DNA from 3 places in the Clostridium cellulovorans 743B genome. Region 1 is predicted to be linked to each of the others. Evidence: a T-box and tRNA genes for the amino acid it is inferred to sense, from the RefSeq annotation. Region 1 holds a T-box; the other regions hold tRNA genes.
What was found. The T-box of region 1 lies ahead of ileS (isoleucine--tRNA ligase). A T-box ahead of a tRNA ligase gene usually reads a tRNA of that ligase, here a tRNA-Ile.
Positions count from the first base shown of each region.

Region 2: it has a tRNA-Ile gene. The T-box ahead of ileS (isoleucine--tRNA ligase) is inferred to sense a tRNA for this amino acid. The anticodon was not compared.
Region 3: it has a tRNA-Ile gene. The T-box ahead of ileS (isoleucine--tRNA ligase) is inferred to sense a tRNA for this amino acid. The anticodon was not compared.

Region 1 covers NC_014393.1:439,647-446,846, forward strand. The annotation lists gene CLOCEL_RS01855 (MBL fold metallo-hydrolase) at 1-139, opposite strand, end outside; gene CLOCEL_RS01860 (CPBP family intramembrane glutamic endopeptidase) at 248-1,315, shown strand; T-box leader at 1,364-1,576, shown strand; gene ileS (isoleucine--tRNA ligase) at 1,959-5,066, shown strand; gene CLOCEL_RS01870 (DUF2142 domain-containing protein) at 5,840-7,200, shown strand, end outside.
Region 2 covers NC_014393.1:4,546,315-4,553,514, reverse strand. The annotation lists tRNA gene CLOCEL_RS18860 (tRNA-Ala) at 1-59, shown strand, start outside; rRNA gene CLOCEL_RS18855 (16S ribosomal RNA) at 1,027-2,541, shown strand; tRNA gene CLOCEL_RS18850 (tRNA-Ala) at 2,650-2,725, shown strand; tRNA gene CLOCEL_RS18845 (tRNA-Ile) at 2,732-2,808, shown strand; rRNA gene CLOCEL_RS18840 (23S ribosomal RNA) at 3,009-5,913, shown strand; rRNA gene rrf (5S ribosomal RNA) at 5,983-6,099, shown strand; tRNA gene CLOCEL_RS18830 (tRNA-Asn) at 6,107-6,181, shown strand; tRNA gene CLOCEL_RS18825 (tRNA-Asn) at 6,206-6,280, shown strand; gene CLOCEL_RS18820 (IS982 family transposase) at 6,589-7,200, opposite strand, start outside.
Region 3 covers NC_014393.1:3,432,215-3,439,414, forward strand. The annotation lists gene CLOCEL_RS14040 (lysophospholipid acyltransferase family protein) at 1-96, opposite strand, end outside; gene CLOCEL_RS22370 (ComEC/Rec2 family competence protein) at 371-1,102, shown strand; tRNA gene CLOCEL_RS14050 (tRNA-Asn) at 1,252-1,326, opposite strand; rRNA gene rrf (5S ribosomal RNA) at 1,334-1,450, opposite strand; rRNA gene CLOCEL_RS14060 (23S ribosomal RNA) at 1,520-4,424, opposite strand; tRNA gene CLOCEL_RS14065 (tRNA-Ile) at 4,671-4,747, opposite strand; tRNA gene CLOCEL_RS14070 (tRNA-Ala) at 4,754-4,829, opposite strand; rRNA gene CLOCEL_RS14075 (16S ribosomal RNA) at 4,938-6,452, opposite strand; gene CLOCEL_RS14080 (phospho-sugar mutase) at 7,107-7,200, opposite strand, start outside.

The DNA of each region.
Region 1 (7,200 bases):
GATGACTTATTGTCACAACGTCAAAGGGCAAGTTATAAAGTTCTTTATGATAGAAATCATTATATGGATCTATGAGTATACGTGAATGGTTATTGCTTTCCAAAATAAATGATGATTCACCGAGAAAGTATATTTTCATAGTTAACTCCTTTCATGACAAGATAAATTAGTGTATATAGTATTCCTTGAATAGTAATAAAATATAACATAAAATATAAGCATTAGGTATTTGAAGGGTGGGATAGTATTGTATAAAGCAAGAAAAGGAAATTTATTGATGTTAATAATAGCTGTAATGGGTATATTAGGATCACTTTTAATAGCAGTTGTTGGAAAGTTAGCTCCACAAATCTTAAGTTTTTTAAGAAGTGATATCGGTACTATAGTACTTTTAGGGATTACAGATTTTGTGTTTTTAGGAGTTCCTATAGGGGCATATATCCTTTTTAAAAGAAGACCATTAAAGGAAATTTTCAGATTTAATAAGCTAAGTGTTATAGATGCTATGTTAGTTGCTGCTTCAGCAATACTCTTCTTACCTACAGTTTCTATTTTAGGAACTATAACTTCGATATTTTCTAATAATGATGTAGGTGAGATGGTTACAAGTATATCTTCAATGCCAACCTTAGTGATGTTATTTTCTGTTGCTGTATTACCAGCAATTTTTGAAGAATTAGCATTAAGAGGAATAGCTTTATCAGAATATAGAAATAAATCAATAGTTACTGCAGTACTAATGAATGGATTATTATTTTCACTATTTCATTTAAATATACAACAATCATTATATACCTTTGCTATGGGTGCGATTATGGCATTGATCGTAATATATACTGATTCAATTTTTTCATCTATGGTATTTCACTTTGTTGTTAATGGAATAAATGTTATTATGGCAAAGATAAGTATATTTATTTTAGAACATACAGATCCTTCTATGATGGACAGTACAAATGCAAAGGTGGAAACTAATGCTGCAACGATAATATCATTTGCTTTCTTTGGAATAATAGCCATGTCTTTTCTAGTAGGAGGAATACTTGTTGTAATTCTTATAAGAAATAGGAATAGAGATAAATGGGTTGGAAAATATCCACCTTTTAGAATGAAACCAGCTAACAAGTGGTTCAAGAAAGATGCTGATTTGGATAAAAAGTCTTTGAATAGTACTGATGAGCAATCAGATAAGGAATATAGAAGAGTCTTTAGAAGACAAAAGAGAGCTCAAAGGATAGTGGATGTTACGCTAATTTTAAATATAGTTATTTACATAGCATATACCTTGATTATGACTGAGCAGATAACATTATAAATATTTGACAACTTATCTACCGTGATATATAATCTTTAAAGAATAGTTGGAAATACAAAGAAAAGGATAAGTACTTAGTTTAGTCACTTTTAGAGAGTGAGGGTATGGTGCAACCTCATAGGAATAGCTAGGAAAAATCACCTTGGAGTTGAGAACTGAATTTTTAGTAGGTTTCTTCGTTATTCTACGTTACAGAATAGGATATGTCAGTATCTGAAATTTTAACCATAGGTGGTTTGCGAATATTACTTCGTCCTATTTAGGACGAAGTTTTTTTAATCTATAGAATGATTAAATCACAATAACATTATTTATAAATATAGAAATTTCAGTGCTTTAAATATGATTGTAGTATAATAGATAGCTATGAATCATTAGTTGAAATACTTTCTGTGATAATGTTAAAATAGGTTCCTAATAAAATAAGTAAATGTTTTAGAAAAATATTGGGTATTATTTGTATAGGGTTTTAAATTGAATTTTTAGATTAGGCATTGATTTCGCATAATAAGATTATTAAAGAGTATCAATGTTTAATTTTAGAACTTCGATAATATATATGTTCCACTAAATTTTAAATAAGAAACTCTATGTAAGAAGAGATAAAAAGTTATATAAAAAAGCTTTGAAGGGAGAGAAAGCAATGTACAAGAGAGTCGATAGTTCAAAGAGCTTTGTGGATATCGAAAGAGATATGGCTCAGCTTTGGGAAGAAAAAAATATCATAAAAAAGAGCTTCGCTGCAAATGAGGATGGAGAATATTTTACTTTCTATGATGGTCCTCCAACAGCTAATGGTAAGCCACATGTAGGTCACGTATTAACTAGATCTATTAAGGATTTAATTCCTAGATATAAAGTTATGAAGGGATATAAAGTAATAAGAAAAGCAGGTTGGGACACTCATGGACTTCCTGTTGAACTAGAAATCGAGAAAAAACTTGGTATTTCAGGAAAATCAGATATAGAAAAGCATGGCGTAGAAGATTTTGTTAAGCTATGTAAGGAAAGTGTTTTTACATACGTTAAAATGTGGGAAGAAATGTCTACTAAAATAGGTTACTGGGTTGATATGGAAAACCCATATGTAACTTACCATAATAGTTATATAGAATCTGTTTGGTGGGCACTAAGACAGATGTGGGATAAAGAATTATTATATAAAGGACACAAGGTAATGCCTTACTGTCCAAGATGTGGAACTTCATTATCTTCTCACGAAGTTGCACAAGGTTATAAAGATGTTAAGGATTTAACTGCTTTCGTTAAGTTTAAGGTTAAAGGGGAAGAAAACAAATACATTTTAGCTTGGACTACTACTCCTTGGACTTTACCATCAAACGTAGCTTTAGCAATTAACAAAACTTATACATATGTTGAAGTAAAACAAAATGATGAAATATATATTTTAGCAAAAGATCTTTTATCAATATTAAAAGATGAATACGAAGTAGTTAAAGAATTTAAAGGTGAAGAATTATTAGGTACTGAGTATGAACAACTTTTACCATTCTATACACCAGAAGAAAAAGCATTCTTTGTAATTCATGGGGATTTCGTAACGTTAAGTGACGGTACTGGAATAGTTCATATTGCACCTGCTTATGGTGAGGATGATAATATAGTTGCAAAGCAAAATAATCTTCCAACTATAAATCTTGTTACTGCTGATGGAAAGTTCCTTCCAGAAGTAACACCATTTCAAGATAAATTCGTTAAGAACTGTGATGCAGATATAGTTAAATATTTAGAAGAGAGAAATCAACTTCTAAAAGCTGAAAAGCATGTTCACTCATATCCTCATTGCTGGAGATGTGATACACCACTTTTATACTATCCAAAGGCTAGTTGGTTTATAAAGACTAGTTCATTAAGAGATAAACTTCTTGAGAACAACGATAAAATCAATTGGTATCCAGATAACATAAGAACAGGAAGAATGGGTAAATTCCTTGAAAACAATATTGACTGGGCTCTTTCAAGAGATAGATATTGGGGAACACCACTCCCAATTTGGGAATGTGAATGTGGCCACAGACATCTTATCGGTAGCATAGATGAATTAAAAACAAAAGGAATAGATGTACCAGAAGATATCGAGCTTCATAAGCCGTATATAGATAAGGTTCAAATAACTTGTGATAAGTGTGGCAGTGCTATGACAAGAGTAGCAGAGGTTATAGATTGTTGGTTTGACTCAGGTTCAATGCCGTTTGCACAATTACACTATCCATTTGAAAACAAAGAATTATTTGAACAAAACTTCCCAGCTCAGTTTATTTCTGAAGCAGTGGATCAAACAAGAGGATGGTTCTATACATTATCTGCAATATCAACATTGATTTTTGACAGAAATGCTTTTGAAAATTGTATAGTTTTAGGCCACGTACTAGATAAAAAAGGTCTTAAGATGTCTAAATCAAAAGGAAATGTTGTTGCACCTAATGATGTATTAGATACAGTAGGAGCAGATGCTACAAGATGGCATTTCTATACTTCAAGTGCACCATGGCTTCCAACTAGATTCTCAAAAGAAGACGTTGCAGAAACTCAAAGAAAGTTCCTAAGTACTTTATGGAATGTATATTCCTTCTATGTGTTATATGCAGATTTAGATAATTTTGATGCTACTAAGTACGAAAGCCATAAATCAGATAATGTTATGGATAAGTGGATTCTTTCAAAATTAAATACTCTAATCAAGAGTGTAGAAGATCACTTAGATGGCTACAGATTAACTCAAGCTGCTTTAGAACTTGAAAACTTTGTTGATGAGCTTTCAAACTGGTATGTAAGAAGAAACAGAGCAAGATACTGGACTACTGAACTTACAGAGGATAAGATAGGTGCCTATACAACTTTATATAAAGTTCTAGTAACTTTATCAAAGATATCAGCTCCATTTGTTCCATTTATGACAGAACAAATCTATCAAAGCTTAGTAGTATCTTTAGACAGTAATGCAGTAGAAAGTGTTCACTTATGTATATGGCCAGAATATGATGCAACTGCTATAAATCCAGAATTAGAAAGAGAAATGGATTTAGCTTATACAATAGTTAAGTTAGGAAGAAGTGCAAGAAATAGTGCTAACATAAAGAACAGACAGCCATTATCGGAAATGCTTGTTTCAACTAAGTCTCTTCCAAACTATTATGGTGATATAGTTAAAGAAGAACTTAACATAAAGCAAATAGAATTTGGAGCTGATTTATCAAAATATGTTTCCTTTGAAATAAAACCTAACTTACCTATACTTGGTAAAGCATATGGTAAGTTAATACCAGAAATCAGAAAAGAAATCGCAGCTAGAAACCAAATGGATCTTGCTCAAACTATCAGTGCAGGTAAAGCAGTTACAATAACTGTTGGTGGCACAGATCTTGAATTAAACAAGGAAAATCTTCTTGTAACAATGCAAGGGCTAGAAGGATTTGCTTTCGCTGGAGAAGGGGATACTGGTGTAGTTTTAGAAACAACAATAACAGAAGAACTTCGTGAAGAAGGATTCGTAAGAGAAATATTATCAAAAATCCAAACTATGAGAAAAGAAAGCGGTTTTGAAGTTGCAGATAAGATTAACCTTTATGTAGCAAACAACTCAATGCTTGAAGAAATAGTGAAGAAATTTGCTAGTGATATTATGAAGGAAACTCTAACAGTTAACATATTCTACGGAGAAGCTAGAGAGTATGTAAACAACAAAATAAATGGTGAAGAATTAAATATCGCTGTTGAGGTTGTAAAATAATCTTAACTATAGTGTTTTATTTGAAGGTGATTCCTGTAATGTACAGGGGTCATCTTTTTTATATTTATTAACTCGTTCAACTATCTAGATTTCGTACAAATATTTTATAGTAATTTCTTCAGAAGTTCTTTTTATAAAAATTTTCATACTGTCAATTTTCTTGCTAAGACTTTTACGTCTACATTTTAGGCTAATAACTATCCAGATTTAAAAGAGGCAATGGGTTATAATGCAGATGCATTATACGAATATTAGATTAATACTACAATAATAGAAGAACGTTGTGCTTCTCTAATGTTAGGTCTTAAATATTATGCAAATATCAATAGCAACTTAAAAAACACTTCTGGAACGAATTATTTAACAGACGGTTATGTTTAAGAAATAATTTGTGGATAATTACAAAAAATAATAGTTTTAAATCCATAAAAAAAGAGAAGATTTATGGATTTTTAGGTTCTTAACTTAAAAATAGCCATAAGTAACTTCTAAGAAATCATAGATGAAGAACATTAAAATTGTAAAGTTAAATACAGTAAATGATTACATTACATAAAATAATTTGCTAGTAAATACATAAATATGATATAATGAGTGGAAATTGTATTTAAGCATAAATAGGGATATAGTTAAGGATTATAATATCTTTTAGAAGTAAATAAAGGTTGAAAAACACCCCTAGAAATACATTAAAGGGTGTTTTTAGTTGTGAAATAATATATAGGGTATCTTTGAAGTATTGATTAAAAAGAAATACGCAGGAGGGAAGCTCATTGAATAAACTTTTTCAAAGTAAATTTATGTTCACAATATTGTTAGTACTAAGTACGATGGGAATTTTATTGGTGAATATAAGAAACTGTTTTAAGAATATTGGACTAAATAAAGGATCATTAATCCATACTGCAATGGGGAAGGGAATAATGTTCTTTTTAATATTTATAATTGCAAGTTCCATTGCTATTTTGATATTTTTATACAAACAAAAAAATGACAAAAATATCATTGTAAAAGGATTTATATCTATAGCAATGATTTTAGGAATGTGCATTTTATTTGTAAATCCACCATTTCAAGTACCAGATGAAGTTGCTCACTTTTTTAAGGCTTATGAAGTTTCTTTAGGAAGGCCTGTATCAATGGGAAGTGAGCATGGTAATGGATATTATGTACCTAAGAGTTTTATGAAATTATATTCCGATAGTAAGGTTGAGGAATTAATAAAAGGTAAGGATAGGCTAAACGTAAGTGACATAAAGGATTCTTGGAATGTTAACTTAGACAGTGATGATAAATTTTTCGCTTCATATGACAATGTAGCAACATATATGCCTTTACAATATATACCACAATCTATTGGTATATTAATAGGAAGGATTTTCAATCTTGGTCCACTAGTACTATTCTATTTGGCAAGACTGATGAATTTTTTAACTTACATAATATTAGCAGCTGTAGCAATTAAGTTGATTCCTGTGGGTAAGGAAATTTTGTTTTTAATAGCACTTATGCCCCAAAATATATCAGAGGTTGCCTCGTGTGCTCCTGATGCTTTAATAAATAGTCTTTGTATGGTTTTTATAGCCTTATGTTTATATTATTACAAGCGAGATAAGAAACTATCAAAAAAGGAAATGGCGTTACTCTTAATAATAGTTATGTGTGTTTCTTCTTTTAAAGTGGTTTATTTTCCTTTAGCATTATTAACTTTTTTACTAAAGGATAAATTTGAAAGTAAAAAATTTGCTTATAGTTATTTATGTGCAACGTTATTCTTGAGTATACTTATAAATCTTATTTGGATACCATACTCATCAGCAGAAATAGGCACTAATTTTGCAAATAATATGGGTAAAAGTGGCATAGATGTAGGTGCTCAGGTTAAGCAAGCAATAACTAATCCAATAAAATATATGTATATTTTATTTTCAACTATAGAATCAAACTTTAGTTTTTATATTAACTCAACAATAGGTATAATTGGTTGGCTAAATATGCCTATGCCTCAATATATAATAATTACATTTATGTTCTTAATGTTTATCAGTACAATCATAGAGAACGATATAGAAATAAAGGTGAATCAAAAAATAAGATATATTTTTATCGTTGTTTTTTTAATGATAATCTTGTT
Region 2 (7,200 bases), 1.2 Mb from region 1:
GGGAGAGCACCTGCCTTGCACGCAGGGGGTCAAGGGTTCGAATCCCTTATTCTCCACCAATCAATAAAAAAATCGCCGTATCATTTGATATGGCGATTTTTTTATTTAACGAATACTATTGATATTACTAAAGACTTGAAAAATTAGTAATGTAGTGAAAGAATAGCTCTAATGGAGAAATAGTAGTAGGACTTATATAATATTTTCGCGTTTTAATTTTTCATGGTTTTTGATAATAAGTTAGGGGACACATATATGTTTGGTGTCCCCTAACTTATTATTGAATGAAAAGACGTTTCAACATTAGAGTAATGAGATTGATGATATTTTTTATTCTAATATAAAATCTGTTTTTTATAAATGTATCAGCTATTTTCTTTTCAGTGGATATGTTGTCAAATAGGAATAGCTGTTGGAATCTTATAGATATTATTTGAATTTTTATAAAATCAAATAACTCGTTCTTATGATCACTAAGACATTTTCAAAACTAGTTATTATCTATGTTAAGAAAATATTCTGTTAGACGTATAATATGAAGGAATAACATTTTGATGAATAGTTCTAATTTTAGCTGTGAGTATCTACAGTGAAACTTATACAAGTAAAGATAAGAAGACTATATGTAATAAAAAATGGCAAAAAGCTTAATCAACTGATTCTAGCGTATCGGCATATGAGAAAATGTGAAAAATCAAGAAAATTATACTATGATGGAGGTAATTTTAATCCATAAGGTAAAAACTCTAAAAATTGAACGCATAAGGTGATAGAATATCTCTTGTCGCAAGGAACGACAGAGAATTCAGAGAGAAAACAACGACAAGATGACAGGAAAAAAGTTATCAAAAGTTAAAAAAAGTTGTTGACAAGTAACTCTGAAGTTGATATACTGAATAAGCTGTCGGATGACAGTGAGTAAGTTGAAGAAATGATTGATCTTTGAAAATTGAACAGAAGAACAAGACCAGACAAATTCTGAGGTTTTAAAATAAAAACCAAAGTCAAGATTAGAACTCAACAATTTAAATTGAGAGTTTGATCCTGGCTCAGGACGAACGCTGGCGGCGTGCTTAACACATGCAAGTCGAGCGATGAAGCCCTTCGGGGTGGATTAGCGGCGGACGGGTGAGTAACACGTGGGCAACCTGCCTTATAGAGGGGGATAGCCTTCCGAAAGGAAGATTAATACCGCATAAAATGCAATTCTCGCATGAGAGATGTATCAAAGGAGCAATCCGCTATAAGATGGGCCCGCGGCGCATTAGCTAGTTGGTGAGGTAACGGCTCACCAAGGCGACGATGCGTAGCCGACCTGAGAGGGTGATCGGCCACATTGGAACTGAGACACGGTCCAGACTCCTACGGGAGGCAGCAGTGGGGAATATTGCACAATGGGGGAAACCCTGATGCAGCAACGCCGCGTGAGTGATGAAGGCCTTCGGGTTGTAAAGCTCTTTGATTAGGGACGATAATGACGGTACCTAAAGAACAAGCCACGGCTAACTACGTGCCAGCAGCCGCGGTAATACGTAGGTGGCAAGCGTTGTCCGGATTTACTGGGCGTAAAGGATGTGTAGGCGGATTTTTAAGTGAGATGTGAAATACCCGAGCTCAACTTGGGTGCTGCATTTCAAACTGGAAGTCTAGAGTGCAGGAGAGGAAAGTGGAATTCCTAGTGTAGCGGTGAAATGCGTAGAGATTAGGAAGAACATCAGTGGCGAAGGCGACTTTCTGGACTGTAACTGACGCTGAGGCATGAAAGCGTGGGGAGCAAACAGGATTAGATACCCTGGTAGTCCACGCCGTAAACGATGAATACTAGGTGTAGGGGTTGTCATGACCTCTGTGCCGCCGCTAACGCATTAAGTATTCCGCCTGGGGAGTACGGTCGCAAGATTAAAACTCAAAGGAATTGACGGGGGCCCGCACAAGCAGCGGAGCATGTGGTTTAATTCGAAGCAACGCGAAGAACCTTACCTAGACTTGACATCTCCTGAATTACCCGTAACTGGGGAAGTTACCTCTTTGAGGTGACAGGAAGACAGGTGGTGCATGGTTGTCGTCAGCTCGTGTCGTGAGATGTTGGGTTAAGTCCCGCAACGAGCGCAACCCTTATTGTTAGTTGCTACCATTTAGTTGAGCACTCTAGCAAGACTGCCTGGGTTAACCAGGAGGAAGGTGGGGATGACGTCAAATCATCATGCCCCTTATGTCTAGGGCTACACACGTGCTACAATGGCGAGTACAACGAGACGCAAGACCGTGAGGTGGAGCAAATCTATAAAACTCGTCCCAGTTCGGATTGTAGGCTGAAACTCGCCTACATGAAGTTGGAGTTGCTAGTAATCGCGAATCAGCATGTCGCGGTGAATACGTTCCCGGGCCTTGTACACACCGCCCGTCACACCATGAGAGTCGGCAACACCCGAAGTCCGTGAGGTAACCGTAAGGAGCCAGCGGCCGAAGGTGGGGTCGATGATTGGGGTGAAGTCGTAACAAGGTAGCCGTAGGAGAACCTGCGGCTGGATCACCTCCTTTCTAAGGAAAATGACACAGTAGTTTTACTTGTAAGACACTGTGTCCACTGGGTCTTTCTTCTGTTCAATTTCCAGAGATTAATCTTAATAGATTTAATCTTTTGGTCCCGGGGGATTAGCTCAGTTGGGAGAGCACCTGCCTTGCACGCAGGGGGTCAAGGGTTCGAATCCCTTATTCTCCACCATATTGAGGGCTTATAGCTCAGCTGGTTAGAGCGCACGCCTGATAAGCGTGAGGTCGATGGTTCGAGTCCATTTAAGCCCACCATTTGTTCTTTGAAAATTGCATAAGATATTAAAAACCAAGTAAAGTTATTTATATAAACTTTGTATAATTAAGACTAATTTAATTTGATAGAACCAAGCAGTGTGAGGAACTGAAGACTCGAGGAAGCGGAGTTTACTTATGTAAATGAGTACCACAGAGACGAAAGTGACGAAGCAATGCGCAGGTTATAGCAATTTTTAGGTTAAGCTACAAAGGGCGTATGGTGAATGCCTTGGCACTAGGAGGCGAAGAAGGACGCGATAAGCTGCGATAAGCTTCGGGTAGGCGCAAATAGCCAGTGATCCGGAGATTTCCGAATGGGGAAACCTATGCATCAAACGATGTATATCCTGTAGTGAATACATAGCTACATGAAGCCACACCTGGGGAACTGAAACATCTAAGTACCCAGAGGAAGAGAAAGAAATTCGATTTCCTAAGTAGCGGCGAGCGAAAGGGAAAGAGCCCAAACCAGAGATTTATCTCTGGGGTTGCGGAATACTCATAAAAGCTAGAGTTTGTTATTCGAAGATAGCTGGAAAGCTAAGCCATAGAGGGTAATAGCCCCGTAGGAGAAAGCGAATGATAGCGAGAGTATATCCAGAGTACCACGAGACACGTGAAACCTTGTGGGAAGCAGGGAGGACCACCTCCCAAGGCTAAATACTACCTAGTGACCGATAGTGAAGAAGTACCGTGAGGGAAAGGTGAAAAGAACCCCGGAAGGGGAGTGAAATAGAACCTGAAACCGTATGCCTACAACCGGTCGAAGCACCATATGAGTGTGACGACGTGCTTTTTGTAGAACGAGCCAACGAGTTACGGTATGCAGCAAGGTTAAGTACTTAAGGTACGTAGCCGAAGGGAAACCAAGTGTGAACAGCGCGACTAGTTGCATGCCGTAGACCCGAAACCGGGTGACCTATCCATGGCCAGGTTGAAGCGAGGGTAAAACCTCGTGGAGGACCGAACCACATTGGTGTTGAAAAACCATGGGATGAGCTGTGGATAGCGGAGAAATTCCAATCGAACTCGGAGATAGCTGGTTCTCCTCGAAATAGCTTTAGGGCTAGCGTCGGGTAAAATGAGTAATGGAGGTAGAGCACTGAATGAGCTAGGGGCTGACAACAGTTACCGAACTCTATCAAACTCCGAATGCCATATACTTTTACCCCGGCAGTCAGACTGCGAATGATAAGGTCCGTAGTCAAAAGGGAAAAAGCCCAGACCATCAGCTAAGGTCCCCAAGTGTAAGTTAAGTGGAAAAGGATGTGGGATTTCTAAGACAACTAGGATGTTGGCTTAGAAGCAGCCACTCATTTAAAGAGTGCGTAATAGCTCACTAGTCAAGAGATCCTGCGCCGAAGATGTCCGGGGCTCAAACTTACCACCGAAGCTATGGACTCCGTAAGGAGTGGTAGAGGAGCTTTCTGTATGGGCAGAAGCAGTACCGGAAGGAGTTGTGGACTGTACAGAAGTGAGAATGTTGGCATAAGTAGCGAGAATTAAGTGAGAATCTTAATGGTCGAAAACCTAAGGTTTCCTGGGGAAGGCTCGTCCGCCCAGGGTTAGTCGGGACCTAAGCTGAGGCCGAAAGGCGTAGGTGATGGACAATCGGTTGATATTCCGATACTACTATTAGCGTTATTATCGATGGGATGACGCAGGAGGATAGGGTGTGCCAACTATTGGATGTTGGTCTAAGCATTTAGGGGTGTACGTAGGCAAATCCGCGTGCTAATACTCTGAGGTGTGATGGGGAGCGAAATTTAGTAGCGAAGTACCTGATTCCACGCTGCCAAGAAAAGTCTCTAGAGAGCAAAATAGTACCCGTACCGCAAACCGACACAGGTAGGTGAGGAGAGAATCCTAAGACCAGCGGAAGAATTACAGTTAAGGAACTCGGCAAATTGACCCCGTAACTTCGGGAGAAGGGGTGCCTAGCGCAAGCTAGGCCGCAGAGAATAGGCCCAAGCAACTGTTTAGCAAAAACACAGGTCTCTGCTAAAGCGAAAGCTGATGTATAGGGGCTGACGCCTGCCCGGTGCTGGAAGGTTAAGGGGATTGCTTAGCGCAAGCGAAGGCATGAACTTAAGCCCCAGTAAACGGCGGCCGTAACTATAACGGTCCTAAGGTAGCGAAATTCCTTGTCGGGTAAGTTCCGACCCGCACGAATGGCGTAATGATTTGGGCACTGTCTCAACTGTAAATCCGGCGAAATTGTAGTGCAAGTGAAGATGCTTGCTACCCGCGATTGGACGGAAAGACCCCGTAGAGCTTTACTGTAGTTTAGCATTGAGTTTCGATATTGTCTGTACAGGATAGGTGGGAGACTGGGAAGTAGGGCCGTCAGGTTCTATGGAGTCAACCTTGGGATACCACCCTGACAGTATTGGGATTCTAACGGAAACCCATGAATCTGGGTGCCGGACATTGTTAGATGGGCAGTTTGACTGGGGCGGTCGCCTCCAAAAAAGTAACGGAGGCGCCCAAAGGTTCCCTCAGAACGGTCGGAAATCGTTCGAAGAGTGCAAAGGCAGAAGGGAGCCTGACTGCGACACCTACAAGTGGAGCAGGGACGAAAGTCGGGCTTAGTGATCCGGTGGTTCCTCGTGGGAGGGCCATCGCTCAACGGATAAAAGCTACCTCGGGGATAACAGGCTGATCTCCCCCAAGAGTCCACATCGACGGGGAGGTTTGGCACCTCGATGTCGGCTCGTCGCATCCTGGGGCTGGAGAAGGTCCCAAGGGTTGGGCTGTTCGCCCATTAAAGCGGCACGCGAGCTGGGTTCAGAACGTCGTGAGACAGTTCGGTCCCTATCCGTCGCGGGCGTAGGAAATTTGAGAGGAGCTGTCCTTAGTACGAGAGGACCGGGATGGACTGACCTCTGGTGTACCAGTTGTTCCGCCAGGAGCATGGCTGGGTAGCTATGTCGGGAAGGGATAAACGCTGAAAGCATCTAAGCGTGAAGCCCACCTCAAGATTAGATTTCCCATAGCGTAAGCTAGTAAGATCCCTTGAAGAACACAAGGTTGATAGGTGAGGGGTGTAAGCATGGTAACATGTTCAGCTGACTCATACTAATAGATCGAGGGCTTAACCTAAACAAAGTTTTTAATATCTATGCAATTTTCAGAGAACACTCTGAGCTTTAAAAGAAATTTTAAAGTGTATCCAGTGATTATGCCTGGTAGGTAACACCCGTTCCCATTCCGAACACGACGGTTAAGCTACTAAGGGCCGATGATACTGCAGGAGAGGTCTTGTGGGAAAGTAGGTTGTCGCTGGGTTTAATGTTCCGCGATAGCTCAATGGCAGAGCATTCGGCTGTTAACCGAAGGGTTGGAGGTTCGAGCCCTCTTCGCGGAGCCATTTTACTTTTTGAATAAATAATGTTCCGTGGTAGCTCAATGGCAGAGCATTCGGCTGTTAACCGAAGGGTTGGAGGTTCGAGCCCTCTCCACGGAGCCATTTTATTTTTTGGATTAAGATAAGAGAGTTGATTTAAGATGATTATAGTCATTTTAAATTAACTCTTTTTGTTTTATATCCAACTTGGGCATTTATAAAAAAATAAAAAATTATTTCAATTTCTTCGTGGGTTTTCTTATTAATAGTAGTCTAAATAGATGTAAAGAAAAAACTTAAAGAGTATTTAGAAATAACGTTATAATAAATTAACCTGTTGTGCTAGCAGATAAGTTTTCATTAAAAGGATATTTATACCATGATTTTAGGCAGTCCTATCCTATTGTCTCATATACTGTTTTTGGAAATTATTATCCGAATACTAATTCTTTAATCTTTGATATTTCTATACCTATATTAAAAAATTTATTTATAAAATAGCAAAGATTATGAGCTAATATTTTATTTGATATTCTTGTGGCAAATCCCCAAGTTGATTTTGTAAGAACCCTCTGCATATTTAATTGCTCGGAGAGCTGAGAAAAAGTAGTTTCTACTCTACGACGAGCCTTGAATATCAACTGCCTAAAAGGTTTTAAAAGTTTAGTTTTACTATTGTTACGATTTATTGTTAAAAGACGAATGTACCTTGTTTCTTTTAATTGCGAAGCAACTTTTTGACCTATATATCCTTTATCACCTATTAGTATATCAATCTCTGAATTAGCTGTGAGTTCCCAGACGACATCTCTGTCATCAATATTTGCTGCTGTTACAGTAAAATCTGTGATATAGCCATCGAGGGCTACTAAAGCATGTAATTTGAATCCATAATATGTTTCTTTTTTCGAAGCGCATCGCCCGTAGGCAGCCTCCGGCTTAAAAGCTTTATGGAAATGAGCTCTCCCAAACTTACACACAGGAATTGGCATACTATCTGCAATTCTCATTCGGTCATATTGATAGTTAAGAAATTTCGTTAA
Region 3 (7,200 bases), 2.3 Mb from region 1:
TATAGTATCTTTAGATGCGGTCTTCTTTAAAAATTCTAACTTTATCCTAAGCAAATATGAAAAAATGAAAAATGAAATGACTCTTAAATAATTCATAAATAATACCTATCCTTCCTTCGGAAATATCTTCAGGTTCAATTATACTAATAGCCTCTATAAAAAGCAAGTTTAGAAAATGTTATGTATATTTTCTAAACTTATGTTCAATAATATTAGGTAGCGTTTATATACTTGAAAGGAGAATACAATCATTTTTAGGAAAGTATATTATAAGTTTTTAATATTATTCATTTCTTCTATTCTTCTCTTTATATTTTTAACAGGTTGCATAAAAGCAAACCCTGATAAAAATATCGTAATATTTTCTTTTATTGATGTTGATCAAGGAGATAGTATATTAATTAACTATAATGGCACATCAACACTTATTGATTCAGGCTCTGAGGAGTATTCCTCTAATGTAATAAACTATCTAAAAAAAGAAAAAATAAAGTCCATTGATAACCTTATCCTAACTCACCCTCATGAAGATCATTATGGTGGCATGGTTCCAATACTGATGAATTTTAAAGCTAAAAATTTTTATTGTCCCAGAATGGCTTCAAATACAGAAGGATTTAGTGATATTTTATATCAACTAAAAAAAGATCACAGTTCCTTAAAATTTCTTAAGGCTGGAGATACTTTTGTAATCAATCCTGATTTAAAGTTTTTTATTGTTTCTCCTAATAGAACTTGTTATGATGATGGCAATAATTATTCTTTAGTTATAAAAGTTGTATACAAAGATACATCTTTTTTATTAACTGGTGATGCAACGAAAACAAGTGAGGAAGAAATTTTAGCTAAAGGTTTTAATATTAATTCTGACGTTTTAAAAGTAGGTCACCATGGGAGTTCAACTTCAACTTCTGAAGAATTCTTATCTAAAGTGTCTCCTTCTCTGGCAATTATAAGTGTTGGTAAAAGAAATTCCTACGGTCATCCTAGTGTTTCAACAATAAATAGATTAGGTAAATTTAAAATCCCGTATCTCTCTACTTCAAAAGAGGGGAATATAATTCTAATAAGTAATGGAAATACAATATATAGAAAAACTTAAAAACACACTACTTAAGAACTTACAGTAGATTCTGCTTAATCCTATACTTACATAAGAAAATGAATAATGAGAAAAGAGTTAATTTAAAATGATTATAAAAATCACCTTAAATTAACTCTCTACATCTAATACTTCTGAAAAAATAAAAATGGCTCCGCGAAGAGGGCTCGAACCTCCAACCCTTCGGTTAACAGCCGAATGCTCTGCCATTGAGCTATCGCGGAACATTAAACCCAGCGACAACCTACTTTCCCACAAGACCTCTCCTGCAGTATCATCGGCCCTTAGTAGCTTAACCGTCGTGTTCGGAATGGGAACGGGTGTTACCTACCAGGCATAATCACTGGATACACTTTAAAATTTCTTTTAAAGTTCAGAGTGTTCTCTGAAAATTGCATAGATATTAAAAACTTTGTTTAGGTTAAGCCCTCGATCTATTAGTATGAGTCAGCTGAACATGTTACCATGCTTACACCCCTCACCTATCAACCTTGTGTTCTTCAAGGGATCTTACTAGCTTACGCTATGGGAAATCTAATCTTGAGGTGGGCTTCACGCTTAGATGCTTTCAGCGTTTATCCCTTCCCGACATAGCTACCCAGCCATGCTCCTGGCGGAACAACTGGTACACCAGAGGTCAGTCCATCCCGGTCCTCTCGTACTAAGGACAGCTCCTCTCAAATTTCCTACGCCCGCGACGGATAGGGACCGAACTGTCTCACGACGTTCTGAACCCAGCTCGCGTGCCGCTTTAATGGGCGAACAGCCCAACCCTTGGGACCTTCTCCAGCCCCAGGATGCGACGAGCCGACATCGAGGTGCCAAACCTCCCCGTCGATGTGGACTCTTGGGGGAGATCAGCCTGTTATCCCCGAGGTAGCTTTTATCCGTTGAGCGATGGCCCTCCCACGAGGAACCACCGGATCACTAAGCCCGACTTTCGTCCCTGCTCCACTTGTAGGTGTCGCAGTCAGGCTCCCTTCTGCCTTTGCACTCTTCGAACGATTTCCGACCGTTCTGAGGGAACCTTTGGGCGCCTCCGTTACTTTTTTGGAGGCGACCGCCCCAGTCAAACTGCCCATCTAACAATGTCCGGCACCCAGATTCATGGGTTTCCGTTAGAATCCCAATACTGTCAGGGTGGTATCCCAAGGTTGACTCCATAGAACCTGACGGCCCTATTTCCCAGTCTCCCACCTATCCTGTACAGACAATATCGAAACTCAATGCTAAACTACAGTAAAGCTCTACGGGGTCTTTCCGTCCAATCGCGGGTAGCAAGCATCTTCACTTGCACTACAATTTCGCCGGATTTACAGTTGAGACAGTGCCCAAATCATTACGCCATTCGTGCGGGTCGGAACTTACCCGACAAGGAATTTCGCTACCTTAGGACCGTTATAGTTACGGCCGCCGTTTACTGGGGCTTAAGTTCATGCCTTCGCTTGCGCTAAGCAATCCCCTTAACCTTCCAGCACCGGGCAGGCGTCAGCCCCTATACATCAGCTTTCGCTTTAGCAGAGACCTGTGTTTTTGCTAAACAGTTGCTTGGGCCTATTCTCTGCGGCCTAGCTTGCGCTAGGCACCCCTTCTCCCGAAGTTACGGGGTCAATTTGCCGAGTTCCTTAACTGTAATTCTTCCGCTGGTCTTAGGATTCTCTCCTCACCTACCTGTGTCGGTTTGCGGTACGGGTACTATTTTGCTCTCTAGAGACTTTTCTTGGCAGCGTGGAATCAGGTACTTCGCTACTAAATTTCGCTCCCCATCACACCTCAGAGTATTAGCACGCGGATTTGCCTACGTACACCCCTAAATGCTTAGACCAACATCCAATAGTTGGCACACCCTATCCTCCTGCGTCATCCCATCGATAATAACGCTAATAGTAGTATCGGAATATCAACCGATTGTCCATCACCTACGCCTTTCGGCCTCAGCTTAGGTCCCGACTAACCCTGGGCGGACGAGCCTTCCCCAGGAAACCTTAGGTTTTCGACCATTAAGATTCTCACTTAATTCTCGCTACTTATGCCAACATTCTCACTTCTGTACAGTCCACAACTCCTTCCGGTACTGCTTCTGCCCATACAGAAAGCTCCTCTACCACTCCTTACGGAGTCCATAGCTTCGGTGGTAAGTTTGAGCCCCGGACATCTTCGGCGCAGGATCTCTTGACTAGTGAGCTATTACGCACTCTTTAAATGAGTGGCTGCTTCTAAGCCAACATCCTAGTTGTCTTAGAAATCCCACATCCTTTTCCACTTAACTTACACTTGGGGACCTTAGCTGATGGTCTGGGCTTTTTCCCTTTTGACTACGGACCTTATCATTCGCAGTCTGACTGCCGGGGTAAAAGTATATGGCATTCGGAGTTTGATAGAGTTCGGTAACTGTTGTCAGCCCCTAGCTCATTCAGTGCTCTACCTCCATTACTCATTTTACCCGACGCTAGCCCTAAAGCTATTTCGAGGAGAACCAGCTATCTCCGAGTTCGATTGGAATTTCTCCGCTATCCACAGCTCATCCCATGGTTTTTCAACACCAATGTGGTTCGGTCCTCCACGAGGTTTTACCCTCGCTTCAACCTGGCCATGGATAGGTCACCCGGTTTCGGGTCTACGGCATGCAACTAGTCGCGCTGTTCACACTTGGTTTCCCTTCGGCTACGTACCTTAAGTACTTAACCTTGCTGCATACCGTAACTCGTTGGCTCGTTCTACAAAAAGCACGTCGTCACACTCATATGGTGCTTCGACCGGTTGTAGGCATACGGTTTCAGGTTCTATTTCACTCCCCTTCCGGGGTTCTTTTCACCTTTCCCTCACGGTACTTCTTCACTATCGGTCACTAGGTAGTATTTAGCCTTGGGAGGTGGTCCTCCCTGCTTCCCACAAGGTTTCACGTGTCTCGTGGTACTCTGGATATACTCTCGCTATCATTCGCTTTTTCCTACGGGGCTATTACCCTCTATGGCTTAGCTTTCCAGCTATCTTCGAATAACAAACTCTAGCTTTTATGAGTATTCCGCAACCCCAGAGATAAATCTCTGGTTTGGGCTCTTTCCCTTTCGCTCGCCGCTACTTAGGAAATCGAATTTCTTTCTCTTCCTCTGGGTACTTAGATGTTTCAGTTCCCCAGGTGTGGCTTCATGTAGCTATGTATTCACTACAGGATATACATCGTTTGATGCATAGGTTTCCCCATTCGGAAATCTCCGGATCACTGGCTATTTGCGCCTACCCGAAGCTTATCGCAGCTTATCGCGTCCTTCTTCGCCTCCTAGTGCCAAGGCATTCACCATACGCCCTTTGTAGCTTAACCTAAAAATTGCTATAACCTGCGCATTGCTTCGTCACTTTCGCCTCTGCGGTGCTCATTTACATAAGTAAACTCCGCTTCCTCGAGTCTTCAGTTCCTTGCACTGCTTGGTTCTATCAATTTTTTAATTTGGTCTAATTAACACATTATCGGTTAATCTTATCAAATTAAATTAGTCTTAATTATACAAAGTTTATATAAATAACTTTACTTGGTTTTTAATATCTTATGCAATTTTCAAAGAACAAATGGTGGGCTTAAATGGACTCGAACCATCGACCTCACGCTTATCAGGCGTGCGCTCTAACCAGCTGAGCTATAAGCCCTCAATATGGTGGAGAATAAGGGATTCGAACCCTTGACCCCCTGCGTGCAAGGCAGGTGCTCTCCCAACTGAGCTAATCCCCCGGGACCAAAAGATTAAATCTATTAAGATTAATCTCTGGAAATTGAACAGAAGAAAGACCCAGTGGACACAGTGTCTTACAAGTAAAACTACTGTGTCATTTTCCTTAGAAAGGAGGTGATCCAGCCGCAGGTTCTCCTACGGCTACCTTGTTACGACTTCACCCCAATCATCGACCCCACCTTCGGCCGCTGGCTCCTTACGGTTACCTCACGGACTTCGGGTGTTGCCGACTCTCATGGTGTGACGGGCGGTGTGTACAAGGCCCGGGAACGTATTCACCGCGACATGCTGATTCGCGATTACTAGCAACTCCAACTTCATGTAGGCGAGCTTCAGCCTACAATCCGAACTGGGACGAGTTTTATAGATTTGCTCCACCTCACGGTCTTGCGTCTCGTTGTACTCGCCATTGTAGCACGTGTGTAGCCCTAGACATAAGGGGCATGATGATTTGACGTCATCCCCACCTTCCTCCTGGTTAACCCAGGCAGTCTTGCTAGAGTGCTCAACTAAATGGTAGCAACTAACAATAAGGGTTGCGCTCGTTGCGGGACTTAACCCAACATCTCACGACACGAGCTGACGACAACCATGCACCACCTGTCTTCCTGTCACCTCAAAGAGGTAACTTCCCCAGTTACGGGTAATTCAGGAGATGTCAAGTCTAGGTAAGGTTCTTCGCGTTGCTTCGAATTAAACCACATGCTCCGCTGCTTGTGCGGGCCCCCGTCAATTCCTTTGAGTTTTAATCTTGCGACCGTACTCCCCAGGCGGAATACTTAATGCGTTAGCGGCGGCACAGAGGTCATGACAACCCCTACACCTAGTATTCATCGTTTACGGCGTGGACTACCAGGGTATCTAATCCTGTTTGCTCCCCACGCTTTCATGCCTCAGCGTCAGTTACAGTCCAGAAAGTCGCCTTCGCCACTGATGTTCTTCCTAATCTCTACGCATTTCACCGCTACACTAGGAATTCCACTTTCCTCTCCTGCACTCTAGACTTCCAGTTTGAAATGCAGCACCCAAGTTGAGCTCGGGTATTTCACATCTCACTTAAAAATCCGCCTACACATCCTTTACGCCCAGTAAATCCGGACAACGCTTGCCACCTACGTATTACCGCGGCTGCTGGCACGTAGTTAGCCGTGGCTTGTTCTTTAGGTACCGTCATTATCGTCCCTAATCAAAGAGCTTTACAACCCGAAGGCCTTCATCACTCACGCGGCGTTGCTGCATCAGGGTTTCCCCCATTGTGCAATATTCCCCACTGCTGCCTCCCGTAGGAGTCTGGACCGTGTCTCAGTTCCAATGTGGCCGATCACCCTCTCAGGTCGGCTACGCATCGTCGCCTTGGTGAGCCGTTACCTCACCAACTAGCTAATGCGCCGCGGGCCCATCTTATAGCGGATTGCTCCTTTGATACATCTCTCATGCGAGAATTGCATTTTATGCGGTATTAATCTTCCTTTCGGAAGGCTATCCCCCTCTATAAGGCAGGTTGCCCACGTGTTACTCACCCGTCCGCCGCTAATCCACCCCGAAGGGCTTCATCGCTCGACTTGCATGTGTTAAGCACGCCGCCAGCGTTCGTCCTGAGCCAGGATCAAACTCTCAATTTAAATTGTTTGAGTTCTAATCTTGACTTTGGTTTTTATTTTAAAACCTCAGAATTTGTCTGGTCTTGTTCTTCTGTTCAATTTTCAAAGATCAATCATTTTTTCAACTTACTTACTGTCATCCGACAGCTTATTCAGTATATCAACTTCAGAATTACTTGTCAACAACTTTTTTGATATTTTTTAAACAATTTATATTAATAACTGTTATTAGTTGACTTGTTTTTCCTATCTCTGAAGGACAAAAACTATTTTATCACATTTTGTATAACAATCACATCCATATATTATCATTAATTAAATTTATATGTCGAATTCTATGTTTTCCTCTAATTTTCTACGTTTTTTCATTATTGACACACTAGATACAGTTTATTGCGCCTAGCAAAATTTTTACTCAATATTGAAACTAAATAACATTTATATAATCCCTATATATAACTAATTTTATTCATTAAATTCCCCACTAAGAATTTATTTTTATATAAATATATATGTCTCAACAGAACTCACCATAATGTATATTGATTTTTCAATATGTCTATAAATTCTTTATGTAATTTTAATCTTAAATAAATTTTGTAGTGGTAGTGTAAGCCCTAATAGATAGTTGCTACTATAAATAATATAGTAGCAACTCAAATTTAAAAATGATATTTACTCTACAGATTGAAGTTTGTCTAAAATAACTTTTTCGATTATCTTAATTTTTTCTTCTGATTCATTAGCAGTAACAGCTTTTGAATATATA